DNA from 2 places in the Pelorhabdus sp. sgz311002 genome. Region 2 is predicted to be linked to the other one. Evidence: riboswitches for the same ligand, from Rfam matches in the RefSeq annotation. Region 2 holds a riboswitch; the other holds the start of a gene.
What was found. A riboswitch is a leader RNA that binds a small molecule or an ion and turns the genes downstream of it on or off. The one in region 2 is predicted to bind S-adenosylmethionine.
Positions count from the first base shown of each region.

Region 1: it holds a riboswitch for S-adenosylmethionine, as region 2 does, so the genes downstream of both, AC0NJP_RS13640 (trans-sulfuration enzyme family protein) here and AC0NJP_RS06340 (DUF2292 domain-containing protein) in region 2, are expected to answer to the same signal.

Region 1 covers NZ_JBWBCL010000009.1:95,128-102,560, reverse strand. The annotation lists gene AC0NJP_RS13655 (BlaR1 family beta-lactam sensor/signal transducer) at 104-1,906, opposite strand; gene AC0NJP_RS13650 (BlaI/MecI/CopY family transcriptional regulator) at 1,925-2,272, opposite strand; gene AC0NJP_RS13645 (pyridoxal phosphate-dependent aminotransferase) at 2,536-3,717, opposite strand; gene AC0NJP_RS13640 (trans-sulfuration enzyme family protein) at 3,770-4,903, opposite strand; SAM riboswitch class I at 5,008-5,111, opposite strand; gene AC0NJP_RS13635 (MetQ/NlpA family ABC transporter substrate-binding protein) at 5,183-6,022, opposite strand; gene AC0NJP_RS13630 (methionine ABC transporter permease) at 6,048-6,716, opposite strand; gene AC0NJP_RS13625 (methionine ABC transporter ATP-binding protein) at 6,713-7,433, opposite strand, start outside.
Region 2 covers NZ_JBWBCL010000003.1:102,376-109,808, reverse strand. The annotation lists gene AC0NJP_RS06360 (diguanylate cyclase domain-containing protein) at 1-915, opposite strand, end outside; gene AC0NJP_RS06355 (hypothetical protein) at 1,148-1,375, opposite strand; gene htpG (molecular chaperone HtpG) at 1,505-3,466, opposite strand; gene larE (ATP-dependent sacrificial sulfur transferase LarE) at 3,715-4,533, shown strand; SAM riboswitch class I at 4,560-4,659, shown strand; gene AC0NJP_RS06340 (DUF2292 domain-containing protein) at 4,735-5,082, shown strand; gene AC0NJP_RS06335 (N-acyl-D-amino-acid deacylase family protein) at 5,145-6,515, shown strand; gene AC0NJP_RS06330 (ATP-binding protein) at 6,668-7,433, shown strand, end outside.

The sequences.
Region 1 (7,433 bases), on a different contig from region 2:
TAATCTATCTGTGTCAATGCAAATTCTGAGAAATTAAAAGTTCCGTCTACTAAGTACAGACAAAGAAAAAACGCAAGGTATACTGACCCTGCGTTTTAAAATTCTATAAAATATTTTCAGCTTTTAGGATAGCTAAAGTTATATTTTTAGCATTAGCGCCATCGGCTGCTTCTTTTCCTTGAATATTTGTTGCAAAAATATAGGTTCTGCCATTATTTTTCACAAAACCAACAAACCAGCCGTTAATGTTTTTGCCATTCACATTACCAGTACCGGTTTTACCATATAAAGCGAAATGGTCCTGCTCAAATAGCTTGATGGCATTTTTGACGATATCAATATTTTCCGGCGAAAAAGGCATGTCGTAAGTACATAATTTTTTAAGGATTTCAACTTGTTCTTGAGGAGAAATTTTCAGAGAAGATTCTATCCAAAAATCCTTAATGCCTCCAGAAAGATCGTGATTACCGTAACCAGTTTGCTTTAAATAGTTCTCAAGTCTCGCTTTGCCGACTGACGAATCAACCCGCTGAAAATACCAATTCACAGAGTACCTCATAGCCGAATTTAACGTCTGATCTCTATTCCATGGTTCAATCGGGAATAAAGTTCCATCCCAGGCTAACAGCGTATTGTCCTTTGTTAAAACTCCCGTCTCAAGACCAATTAAAGAGCTAATAATTTTATAGGTTGAATCTGGCGATACCTTTTCATTATTATTGTTGTCATGATATACCAGATAATGGTCTTTTTCTAGATCAAGTAAAACAAAAGCCCCATTATAACCTTGAAAATAACTGCTTAAATCCTTATAAACGATACTTTGCTTTTCTTGTGGCGGTTCGACGAATGAAGCTGCCCCAGATACATTATTGGCGCTTGTTAGAACAAAACCACTAAACAGCAAAAAGAAAAATACTTCCAAAATCAATTTGGCTGTAGTCCTTTTTTGATAGGATGCAATCCTTAATAATCGATTCTTAATATGTTTCTTGCCACTAATCAGTCCAGCTGTTGTAAAAGAGTACCCTTGGTAAGAGTATCTTTCCAAAAAAGCAATAATGGCGACACCATAATGGTGGCATTCTTCTGGTTTCAATAAACTGAGTACCGACGCATCGCAAGCTAATTCTCGATCCTGGCGCATTTGATAAAACGCATACCAAATAAGCGGGTTAAACCAATGAATGATCTGGAAAAACGCGATAATCCAATTGACATAAAGATCTTTGCGTTGAAGATGGGCTAGTTCATGGAGAAAAATATAGCGTAGATCCATCTTACTCAAAAACTGAACCATGCCCATTGGCAAAACCAAATGCGGCTGCACTACGCCAACAATTCTTGGACTTTGAAATGCTTCTGACTCGACCAAAATTGGATTGTGCCTTACCTTTACCACCTTCTTGCATTCAATCAATAGCTTTAGCACGTCTTTATCTCGAACTTGTGGACTATTCTTTATGATAGCTTGCAGTTTCATAGTGGATCGGATCATATAGCAAGTAAAAATAACTACACCAATGAGCCAAATTAGAAATATCATTTCATTTTCATTATCAAAGAAAGCCCTGTTCACTGATACATAATAATCATCACTATCGTTCGCGAATTTGTTTATGGAAAACTTTCTATTCACAGTCGACTCAACAGCTACAGATTCGCTAGGTTTAAAATAATCTGCACTTTGGGTAACTACATAGTTGAAAACATTAAATACACTTAAAGGGCTTTCTGGCGCAAAGGGGATTAACAATTTTGCAATCAATAGAAACCATATCAGGTACTGCCAATTTGCCCCTAAGCGATGTTTAGAGACCAAACGAACCACCAGTATTAAACCGACTAAACCACTCCCTAGCAGCGAAGAATATAGCAACCAATGAACAAAAGAATCGAGTCCCATAAAGAGACCTCCCTTGCTTTATTTTTTCTTTTGATCTAGGATGCGTTTCAGTTCAGCTATTTCTTCTTTTGACAATTGCTGTTCCTCTAAAAAATTGGCAAACATCACATTCAAAGCGCCAGAAAATACTTTGTCTAAAAAGGACTGGCTTTCCGCTTTTATACAATCGACTTCGGCCACAAGGGGATAATACACATATTCCCGGCCTTCGACATGAAAAGCGACGGCTTTTTTCTTTACCAGTCTTCCCAACATTGTTTTAACGGTCTTGGGCTTCCATGGCATAATCCCTTCGATTTGCTTAATGACTTGGTTGGCTGTAAGCGGTGCCTTTGCCCATAAAATCTTCATAACTTGCCATTCCATGTCCGAGATTTGCGGTAACGTTTTCAAAGCTTTCCACTCCTAAAGATTACAATTGTAATTATAAATAATATACCCCTTGTAAGACTTCCTGTCAAAAATCAAATATTGTTTAAACCAATGCACTATTTTTTTAAACACATAAGATGAACTGTTACGGTCAAATAAAAAACAACAGTAAAAGTTATGAATCAACCTGGACATAACAAAAGTGCATTTATGCCTTAGCGTAGGCACAAATGCACTTTTTATCAACAGTACGTTTTCTACTTATGCTGTAAACTTACTTTCTTCAATCTTGCTACAGCCGCTTCTAATGTTTCGATTTTTTTGCAGTAGCAAAACCGAATAAAAGTATGGGCATCAGCGCTGTCGGGACGATAAAAACTGGAACCAGGTACAGGCGCAACACCAATTTCTCGGGTCAGATAGAAGGAAAATTCTACATCATCGTACCACCCTAAAGAACGAATATCCGCCATAATATAGTAAGCTCCCTGCGGTTTTACACAACGAAGACCCACTGATTCTAACGCTCCTAGAAGCAAATCACGGCGTTCGGCGTAAAAATCTCCTAGCTCCTGATAATAGGAGTCAGGGAACCGCAAAGCTGCGGCAGAAGCAACCTGTAAGGGAGCAGCGGCGCCAACTGTCAAAAAGTCATGAACTTTACGAATCGAATCGGTAATTTCCGGCGAAGCAATCACATAGCCAATACGCCAGCCAGTCACACTATAAGTTTTTGAGGTGCTGTTAATAATAATCGTCCGTTCAGCCATCCCCGGCAGATTATAAAGCGGAATATGTTTAGCGCCATCATAAAGGATATATTCGTAAATTTCGTCAGTAATTGCCAAAACATCATACTTTTGACATAACTCAGCAATCACTTGCAATTCTTCCGCTGAAAACACTTTACCGGTAGGATTATGAGGCGTATTAATAATAATCGCTCTCGTCTTATCAGAAAAAGCTGCTTTTAATTCATCTAAGTCGAGGTGAAAATCCGGGGTATGGAGCGTCACATATTTTGGAGTCGCGCCGCATAGAACAGCATCAGCGCCATAATTCTCATAGAAAGGTTCAAAAACAATGACTTCATCGCCAGGATTAATCGTGGCAAGTAAGGTGGCGATCATCCCTTCCGTGGAGCCGCAGCAAACGGTAATTTGTTTTTCCGGATCAATTTCGATACCATATTCTTTTTTTACTTTTGCCGTAATGCCATCGCGTAAATCCTTTGTTCCCCAAGTGATCGCATATTGATTATGATCATTAAAAATTGCGTCAGCTGCAGCTTGTTTAATCGCGTCAGGCGCTGGAAAGTCGGGAAAGCCTTGCGCGAGGTTAATTGCGCCATGTTTTACAGCTACCCGTGTCATATCACGGATTACAGACTCTGTAAAATGACTTGCTTTTTCGGAAGCGTACTTTTGAATTCTCTGCATAATTTCTTCGTCTCCTTTTTCCTAACACCTATTAATAGTCATAAAACAATTTTTATTCCAGAGCCTGATCCAAATCGGCAATAATATCCGTCACATCTTCCACGCCAACAGAAAGGCGGAGCAAGCAATCATCAATACCTAATTTAGCTCTTGTTTCCACCGGAATATCGGCATGGGTCTGTTTCGCCGGAAAAGTAATCAATGTCTCAACACCGCCGAGACTTTCGGCAAATTGAATGAACTTCACTTTTTCGAGTACTTGCAGCACAAGTTCCGGTCGCTCCACCGTAAAAGAAACCATACCACCATAACCAGAAGCTTGCTTATCTTGAACCGCCTTGCCGGGATGCTCCGCTAGACCAGGATAATAGACTTTCGTTACATGACGATGCTGGTTAAGCCATTCAGCTACAGCCTGAGCATTCTCATTGTGACGCTGCATCCGAAGCGCTAAGGTTTTCATGCCGCGAATCAGCAGCCAACTATCGCCAGGACTTAAAATATTGCCTGTAGCGTTTTGGATATATTGAATTTTTTCAGCGAGTTCGGGATCATTAGCTACAACAAGGCCGCATAATAAATCATTATGACCTGCTAAATATTTCGTACCGCTGTGAAGCACAATATCGGCGCCCAGTTCTAAGGGGCGCTGTAGACAGGGCGTTAAAAAGGTATTATCAACAATCAAATGAATACCTTTCGCTTTCGTAAGCCTTGCTGTTGCCGCAATATCGACAATATTCATTAACGGATTGGTAGGCGTTTCAATCAAAACTGCCTTGGTATTAGCTTGGATGGCTGCCGCAATATTTTCTACGTCAGTAGCATCAACATAAGTTGCGGTCAAGCCAAAGGGAGCAAACACCTTATCAATGACGCGATAAGTTCCGCCATAACAATCCTGAATCACCACAATATGATCGCCCGCCTTGTACAGCATCAACACTGCCGTAATAGCCGCCATCCCAGTCGCAAAGGCATAACCGCCTGCACCATTTTCTAAAATTGCAATTCCCTTTTCTAAAACTTCTCTCGTTGGATTTTTTGTGCGCGTATAATCATAACCAGTACTTTGCCCCACTGCGGGATGGGCAAAAGATGCTGTTTGATAAATCGGCGTACTAATTGCTCCTGTTTTCTCATCGCTGCGTACACCAATGTGCACAATTTTCGAATTCAATTTCATGATTTTCCTCCATCCTGTTGTAAAACTCACTTTAGAAACATTTACTTTTACTGCAATGCATACAAAAAGTCCCTTTCCATGAGGAAAGGGACATAACTTCCTTTCTCTCATCTTTCAGGATTTCTCCTGCTGGATTTAGCACCTTACGCGTAAAAACGCCGGTTGCCGGGTGTCATCGGGCCAGTCCCTCGACCACTCTTGATAAGAGTTTCGCTATGAAATTGTTAATAGTGTAACATTGCTTTATCTTTCTGTCAATGGAATGGAGTATAATTTTTTCTAAAAAGCGGCAACTACGGCTACGCCATATTTATCTTGAATAAATTTCTTCACCTCTGGCGAAGTTAAATATTCAGCAATTTTTTTGATTTCCGGGCGATTTTCATCCCCTTTTCTTACGACAAGATCATTGGCATAAGGGGAATTAGCATCTTCACGAAATAAAGCTGTTTTAGGATCTATTTTTGCTTCTAGCACATAATTGGTATTGATAACAGCTCCGTCGACATCAGGCAAAGCTCTAGTCAGTTGTGCCGGATCGACCTCAACAAATTTTAAGTTTTTCGGATTTTCGACAATGTCACGCGGTGTCGCGGCAAAAGTAGCTAACCCTTCTTTTAATTTGATTAATCCATTGGCCTGGAGCAAAATAAGCCCCCGATATTCGTTGGAAGGGTTATTCGATATTGCAATAGTGGCGCCATTTTTCAACTCATCCTTTGATTTAACCTTCTGTGAATAAAAGCCAATTGGTTCTACGTGAACCTTAGCTGCCACTGTAAAGTCATAACCTTTTTCCTTCGCAACAGACTCAAGATAAGGCAAATGTTGAAAATAATTACCATCAATCTGTTTATTCTGCAGAGCAGGATTTAATTGCCCTTCATCATCTAAAACAACGACCTCTAAATTAATTCCTTCTGCTTTTAATTTTGGTTTAATAAAATTTAAGATTTCAGCATGAGGCACAACGGCTGCGCCAATTTTGACAGTTACTTCTGATTTTCCTGTAGTCTGAGTGCTTTCTTTTTTGTCGCTGCCGCAGCCTCCCATACTCGTGGCTAATGCAACAACACCAAGTATGATAATCAGTTTTTTCCAAACTTTCTTTGTGAACATCCCCATCATCCTTCTCTCTTATCCTTTATTCAAACTTATAACGTTTACGATTAATCCGCCTAGCGAGCCAATCACCTCCCCATTGAATGCCTTGTACTAAAATGACTAAAATAATAACAGTGGCAATCATCACATCATCACGATAACGCATATAACCAAAGCGAATCGCGAGACTTCCTAGACCGCCAGCGCCAATGGCGCCAGCCACAGCAGTAAAACCAGTAATCGCGATAATTGCCAGCGTGACACCCCGGACTAAAGAGGGCAGTGCTTCTGGAATCAGAACTTGCGTGATAATAGTAAAAGGCGTGGCTCCCATCGCTACAGCCGCTTCAATTTTTCCAATCCCCACCTCTTTTAAGCAATTCTCAATAATACGTGCTAAAAAAGGCGCTGCGCCAATCGAAAGCGGTACAATCGCTGCCGTAGCCCCAAGTGTCGTGCCAATTAATAAACGAGATAAGGGCAATAAAATTACAATCAGAATAATGGAAGGAAAGGATCGAAAAATATTAATAATCGTTCCTAATATTTTGTTAATCCTAGGCGATGCCAATAAATTTCCTTTCTCGGTAATCACTAAAATAACACCTAGCGGCAACCCCAAAACCAAGGCGGCTAAGGTCGACAGTAACACCATATAAACCGTATCGCCAAGACCGATAAATAATAAGTCTAATAAGTCATCATTCAAATGCCTTCTCCCTCCCGAAAAATCCGCTTTGATTGAAACCCTTGCAGAATCTGCACAAATTTTTTAGCCGTGTCACTTTCTGGATTCATAAAAAATTTATCCACAGTTCCTGTTTCTACGATCTTCCCTTGTTCAATGACAGCCATATGATTGCAAATATGCTTTAAAACATCTAACTCGTGAGTAATCAGTACAATTGTTAACCCCAATTTTTGATTAATAGCTTTCAATAATTCTAGAATAGAATAGGTTGTTTGCGGATCAAGGGCCGAAGTTGCTTCATCACTTAGAAGTACATCTGGTTCATTTGAAAGAGCTCTGGCAATCCCTACACGTTGCTTTTGTCCACCGCTCAATTGCAATGGATAGGCATTTGCTTTGTCTGTCAAATCAACGAGTTCCAGAATGGCGGCAACACGTTTGGCAATTTCTGTTTGCGAATAACCAGCCACCTTTAACGGAAAGGCCACATTATCAAAAACCGTCTTGGCATCAAACAAATTAAACTGTTGAAAAATCATGCCGATCTTGCGGCGAGCCAGTCGCAGCTGTTGTTTATCCATCGTAATAATATCTTGACTTCCAATTAAAATGCTGCCAGAATCCGGCTCTTCCAGTCGATTCAAACAACGAATCAGAGTTGATTTTCCAGCACCGCTAAACCCGATAATTCCAAAAATATCACCGTCATTAATCTCTAGATTAATGTCTTGAAGC
Region 2 (7,433 bases):
TGAGGCAAAAAGACAAGTATCTTGTTGTGACGAAATATTTAATTCGGTTAGGTTGATCTGCAAGGTTTGCAAAAGTTCTGCTATATTGCAGTCAGGCTGGGCCCAGGCGAGCATTTCTTCACTAGCGGCGTTGCGGCGGATAATTTCCAGCTCAGAATCTACAAGGAGAATGCCGACAGGCGAACTGTCGATAATCTGATCCATTAAATGTTCTAATAGATTAGGATCATAGACGCGTTTTAGGCTGCCAACAGCGGCATAGTTTTGCAGAATAGCAAACCCCATCATAATAAAACCTGTCAAAACAAGTAATTGTCCTATCCACCAAGAAAGATTCCAGGGATATCCGATGAGAAAAGCAAAGGAAGATTGGGTAAAAATAAATTGAGCCCACAGGTGATACGTAAGCACAGTGGCTTTTTTCGGCATAAGATATAGTCTTATGGTAGCTGTAAATGAAATTACCAGAGCTAATAGTTCCAGACCTTGACGCAATAATGTAACAGAGAATGTGCAAGATGCAGCGAAGGTAAGGAGAATAGCTGTAAGTATGATTAGAACAATGCAGTGTTTTTTCCAGTGAAAGAGCGTTAGATTATTGCGGTCTTTTAAATAAAAAAGCCCTAAGAGTAAATAACAAGATAGAATAATTCGCGCAACTGGCGCAAAGATCAGAAAGGAAAAGGGAAATGGTTCAAGGAGCAATAGGGCGCCGCTATAAACGGTATAAAGCAGCGTAAAGCCGCCATAGGCAAGGGTTGTGCAAGCGAGAAAACGATTTTGACGCCTTAGGGCATTCTGGTAGGCTGTATAGGCAATAAAGCCAGCGAAAAGATCAACAAGAAGCACGCCAGCGATATGGGCATGTTGAATGGCAAAAAGGCTTTCCGAAAGAAAGCCAGTTTCATAAAGCATAAGAGTGCTGGGAAAAAGGAAAAGCCAGAAAAGAAAAAAATATTTATATAGGGCCATTGTGCAGCGAGTCCTTTACTGCCTCTACGGCATCTTTATTTGCAAAGAGAAAAGTAAAACTTTAAAAATAATTATACTGTACTAGGCGAATTATGTCTATGAGCAAGGAGGGCTAAAATAAACTCCTGCGGCTATTCTAAGCGGCAGGAGTTTAGCTTTTTATAGTTTCAACGGGTTAGGAGAAGGCGTAAGAGGTAATGTCTCGTACGCCGGTTCGACCTTGGTCGGTACAAAACTCATAACCGCAGGTTAAATAATCAAGTTTGTGATTTTGGTGTTCGCCGCTATCAATTAGATTCTGATAGAGTTGCACGGCACTTTTCATATTTTCTAGATAGATACAGGGACTTTGCTTCGGATTGTCTTTGTAGCTTACAAATACGTAACACTTGCTAATGGACATCGTAACCATCCCTCTCTAAATTTGTATTTAATTTAGATTATTCTAATTAGTTAAAGAAATTCCTGCTGTTAAAAAGAAAAAGACTTGACTGTTTTTACACAATCAAGTCTTTGTTAGACAATCCTATACTTATTTTACGGTTTTTGCCATAAGTTCAGCTAGTTTATTGGCAAATCCAATCGGATCTTCTGGGGATAGACCTTCAATCAAGAGAGCCTGATCATAGAGAAGTCGGCAATAATCAGCAAACTGCTCCGAAGAAGCATCTGTTTCGTAGAGATCTTTTAAAACGTTAAATAAAGCATGCTGCGGATTTAATTCTAAAATGCGGCTTGCTTTCATCATAGTCCGGTTCATTTCAGACAAGATATGTTCCATCGATAAGCTGATTCCTTGATCACTGCTGACAAGGCATACAGCACTTGATTTTAAGCGAGTGCTGATTTTTACTTCGGTGACTTTGTCACCGAGCTGGTCCTTAATCGCTTTAATAAACGCTTCATTTTCCTTCGCGAGCTCTTTCGTATCTTGTTGAGTTTCCGGTGAATCAATATCTGCTAAATCTAAGTCACCGCGACTTGCGGAATGAAAGTGTTTTTCTTTATATTCACGTAACGCTTCAATGGCAAATTCATCGACGCGATCAAAGAGATATAAGATTTCCAATCCCTTTTCTTTCAGCAGTTCTAGCTGAGGTAATTTGTCAATTGTATCATAATCTTTTCCTGTAGCGTAATAAATAGCTTTTTGTTTTTCTGGCATACGGCTAATATAATCAGCTAAAGTGGTGAGCTCATCTTTATTCTTGGAAGAAGGGAATAGCAAAAGATCTTGCAATTTTTCCCGGCTGGAAAAATCGGAATAAATACCGGCTTTTAAAGCAGTGCCGAATTCTTTCCAAAATTTCTCGTATTTAGGGCGATCATTATGTAGGAGGCGTTCTAATGATTTGAGTACGCTTTTCTCCAAATTTTTGCCAATCAATTTAAGCTGCTTGCTATGCTGTAATAATTCCCGGGAAATATTTAAGGAAAAGTCCGGTGAATCAACGAGACCGCAAACAAAGCGAAGGTAAGGCGGCAGCAAGTCTTTGCAGTTTTCCATAACAAAAACATGTTTAGAATACAAGGAGATTTTTGAAGCTGCGTCACGTTCATAAAAATCGAAAGGTGCATGAGCCGGGATAAAGAGCAAAGTGGTATATTCGACAGCTCCTTCGACACGAGAGTGAATGACTTCTAGCGGTTCTTCCCAATCATGGAACTGACTTTGATAGAATTTTTGATATTCTTCTTGGGTAACTTCACTTTTATTACGCGACCAAAGCGGTGTCATAGAATTTAAAGTCCGCACTTCTACTGATTCTGTTTCTGGGGCATCCTCAATAACTTTTCCTTCGTTATCAAGCGGTTTTTCTTTGTGGATGAAATTCATCTTTATAGGATAGCGAATATAATCGGAATATTTCTTGATGAGATTTTGCAGTGTATAGCGTTCTAGGAAATTTTCCTCGCCAGCTTCTTTGCCGCAGAAGGCGTCATGAAGCGTTAAAATAATGGTAGTGCCGCGAGTGTCTTTGTCAAATTCCTCGATCGTATAAGTTCCGTCGCCTGCTGATTCCCATTTTACACCCTTTTCTTGTCCGGGAGCTCGTGTCAGAAGCGTGACTTTTTGGGCAACCATAAAGGCGGAATAAAAGCCGACACCAAATTGGCCAATCAGCTCTGTATCAGAATTTGTGCCTGATTCTTTCATTTTAGCTAAAAAGGCCTTTGTACCTGATTGAGCAATTGTACCGATAGTGGCGATGACTTCGTCATAGGTCATGCCCATGCCATTGTCAGAAATCGTTAATGTTTTTGTACTTTCATCAGGGGATAGCAGAATTTCAAAGGTATCATTTCCTTCTAGTAAATTCTGATTGGTTAACGATGCAAACCGAACTTTATCAATGGCATCCGAGGCATTGGAGACCAATTCACGCAAAAAAATCTCTTTGTTTGTATAGATGGAATGGATCATTAAATCGAGAAGTTGTTTCGTTTCAGTTTGAAATTCGCGCGTTTCTTTTGCTTTAATTTCCTGTGTCACGGTAAAGCCTCCTAAAAGTATGGTGATTCTGTACTCTATTATTTTGCGAAATTCCCAACAAAATGGCAAGTAAAAATTTCCCATATCGGGAAATTTTCATTGACAGAGTTGTAGTTCCATGCTATTTTATATTAAAACAAATACGCTAAGTAGCTGATCAGAAATACTGAAGGCTCATTGTATCTTTTGAAAAATAAGGTGCAGTGGCCTTTTTTTGTTGTTTTATTTAAATGAACGGGGGGATTGTGATGAATACTCTATCTGATAAGCTGGCGAAGCTTGAAACAATGCTTCGTAGTTATGAAAGTGTAGTCATCGGTTTTTCTGGTGGGGTCGACAGTACTTTTTTAGCCGCCGCTGCTTATAAAATATTAGGTGAAAAAGCTCTTGCAGTTACTGCTTACTCAGCAACCTTGCCGCAAAGCGAAAAAACTGCTGCTATAGCGGTAGCCAAAGAAATTGGCATTCGTCACGAGTTGCTGCCAATCGATGAACTCGCTAGCCCTGACTTTAGAGAAAATGACGCAGATCGCTGCTATCATTGTAAAACACTGCGGTTTTCTGCGTTGGTATCCTGGGCTAGACAACATGAATTTCAATGGATACTCGAAGGATCAAATCAAGATGACCTCGGCGACTATCGACCAGGCATACAAGCTGTTTCAGAATTGGATCAAGTCGCATCGCCTCTGCTAGAAGCTGGTTTCACCAAAAAAGAAATTCGTCAACTTTCGAAAAAGTGGGGGCTGGCAACCTGGAATAAACCAAGCGCAGCCTGTTTGTCGTCTAGGGTGGCTTATGGCGAAGCGATAACTGCGGAAAAGCTTGGACAAATAGAGCAAGCTGAAGAGTATATCAGAAAGTTTTGTTCTGGTTCGATACGAGTGCGTCACCATGGGCAGGTAGCTCGCATTGAAGTCGAAGCGGAATGGATCCCCAGTTTATGTCAGGATAAAGTACGAGAGCAAATTGTAGTCGAGTTTAGGCGTCTTGGCTTTACTTTTATAACAATCGATCTTAACGGCTATCAAACAGGTAGTATGAATGCTTTGCTGCAACAGAATTGAGAAAATGATATAAATTACCGAATAAACTCTTATCTAGAGTGGTCGAGGGACTGGCCCGATGACGCCCGGCAACCGGCTTTTTAGCAAGGTGCCAATTCCAGCAGGAAATTTCCTGAACGATGAGAGAAGCGCAGAAACGTAAGAGCTTCTTTCAAATGGGCTCTTACGTTTTATTTTTTAGTCTAAGGGAGAGAAAACAGTATGCTAGAAAAACAAAATCAAATTTCGGTAAAGCAACTGGACCAGATTTTAGCTATTTTGCAACAAGTGTATCATGGACATCTTACGCTCACTTGGCAGAATTTCCGTTTGATTCAGATTGAACGCAATGAAAAAATTCGTCCTGATGAATCGTTAGGCTCATTTCGTAAAAATAGTGAACGTAGTAAGGAGTTTAAAGCGGTGCGCAAGGGGCTGGAAGAAGCCTGTGAAGGAATTGAGTATGGCCAGGTTACTATCGTAGTGAAAACAGGGAAAGTCGTCCAGATTGATCGGACTGAAAAACAACGTTTTACTGCTTTGGCAGGACTTGATGGCGATGGTATTTAGATTAAAACCACGGTATAATGAAACAAACTTGATTCATTATCGTAGAAAGAAAGGCGGCCACCATGATCTATGACATCGTAATTAGCGATGGTTTGCTTATTGATCCTGAAAGAGGGATGCGACGACGCGGCAATATAGGAATTTTCAACGGGAAAATTGCGGCAATTACATCAGAAGAATTACAAGGACGCGAGGTTCTCCCTGTGGCAGGGCGGATTGTTTCGCCAGGATTTATTGATATTCATGGGCATGTAGATCTTGACGATTATTGCGGTGAATTATCTTTGCGGCAAGGAATTACAACAACGATTGGCGGTAATTGTGGACTTGGCCCGCTTGATATAGAAGCGTTTTTTTCCGCGCAAGAAAAGCAGGGGTTTATTCTTCATCAAGCGGAAATGATTGGTCATTCGATTAGTTTGCGAAAAGCTGTCGGAGCATTGGATCCTTTGCAGCCAGCTACGGAAGAGCAGCTACAGCAAATGGAACTCTTTGTAGAACGAGCTTTTATTGAAGGGGCTTGCGGCTTGTCACTCGGGCTAGCCTATGCGCCGGGGACATCTGAGGCAGAAGTTATACGTTTGAGCCAAATTGCCGCTCGCTATGGGCGGGTTATATCAATTGACACAAGAATGATTACTGCCATTGATATGTTTTCTTTAGTGGAAGCGATCCAAATTGCACGGCAAACTGGAGCGAGAATTCAGGTGTCTCATTTAGTATATCAATATGGTACCGGTATGGTAGCAGAGGCATTGGCGCTTATTAACCAAGCGCGCGCTAGCGGGATTGACATTCGTTTTGACAGCGGTATGTATACACAGTGGGCGACGCACATTGGAGCTGTATTATTTAATGAAGAGTCCATGGCGTTAAATGGCTGGGGATTGGAAGATATTCTTGTAGTTACCGGAAAATATAACGGTCAACGATTGACGCCCGCTATTTATGAAGAATTGCGTAACGTAGATCCAGGGGCTTCTGTAGTTGTTCTTACAGGTATTGAAGAAGAAATTTATGAGGCTTTGCGTCATCCTTTTGCTATGCCATCCACCGATACTGGCCCTTATGCTAAAGGCGAGGGCCATCCCCAGATTGCCGGTAGCTTCCCGCGTTATTTGCGTAAGCTTGTGCGTGAAAATTACGAGTTGAGCTTACTTGAAGCGTTGCGCAAAGCCACGTATTTACCTGCTGAGACGTTGGGACTTACTTATAAAGGTAGGCTGCAGGAGGGCATGGATGCTGATATTACGATTTTTGATATTCGCACGATTTGCGATAAAGCTGATTTTGGAAGACCCGATGCCTGGCCGGAAGGGATTGATTATGTTTTGCTCGATGGACAGATTGTTTTTGCTGACGGCAAAATTCTAAGTCGTTGCGCCGGTAAAGCAGTACGTTCTCATTATCCTGTTTATGATTATCAAATATAATAGGACTTATGCAGCTGCACAATAAGGCAGCTGCATTTTTCTTGGGAAAATTCAGTTATTTGATTTGATAGACAGGAGAGTGGAAAAATATGTCGAATTAAAACGGAAAAAGAAGTATAGTGTTTTGCTTATAGATAAGGGAGGTTTGTAAGATGAACGCAAGTACTGTTTCTTGGCAGCGATGGCTATGGCAGAGAAGTACATTAGTCATTCTATTATTTGCGTTTCTCTTACTTTCCTTAGTTTGGGGCGGACTTTATTATAAAATACAAGCGGAACAGCAAATTGAGATTGAGCAGGCTATAAAAGAAACAAGCAATTTTGCCCGCGCCTTTGAGGAACATTCACTTCGGACGATTCGCAGTGCCGATCAAACAGTGCTGTTTTTAAAATATCAATATGAAACAGATGGGGCGATCATTAGCATTCCTCGTTATATTAATGAGGGTCGGTTGACCAATCAGCCCTTTGTATTATTGAGCATTGCTGGCGAGAATGGTGATTTATTATTAAGCAGCCAAGTGCCTTTTGTGCCCTCTAATTTAAAAGATCGGGAACATTTTTTTGTGCATCAAAAAGCAGATACGAATCAATTATTCATTAGCAAACCTGTTCTTGGCCGATCTTCCGGTAAATGGTCGATACAAATGACACGGCGTATTAATAAGCCCGATAAATCTTTTGGCGGGGTAGTTATCGTTTCCGTTGATTTAAATTACTTTACGAACTTTTACCGTCAGGTTCATTTAGGTGATAAATCATCGATTGCCCTTGTGGGTTTTGACGGGATTGTCAGAGCTAGGCAGGCTGGCGAAGATCATACTGCAGGGCAAGATTTAACGGGAAGTGCTTTGTTGCAACAAATTCAAACACAAGAGTCCGGGTCTTTTATTGGCGAAGGAGCCCTTGATCCTGTGA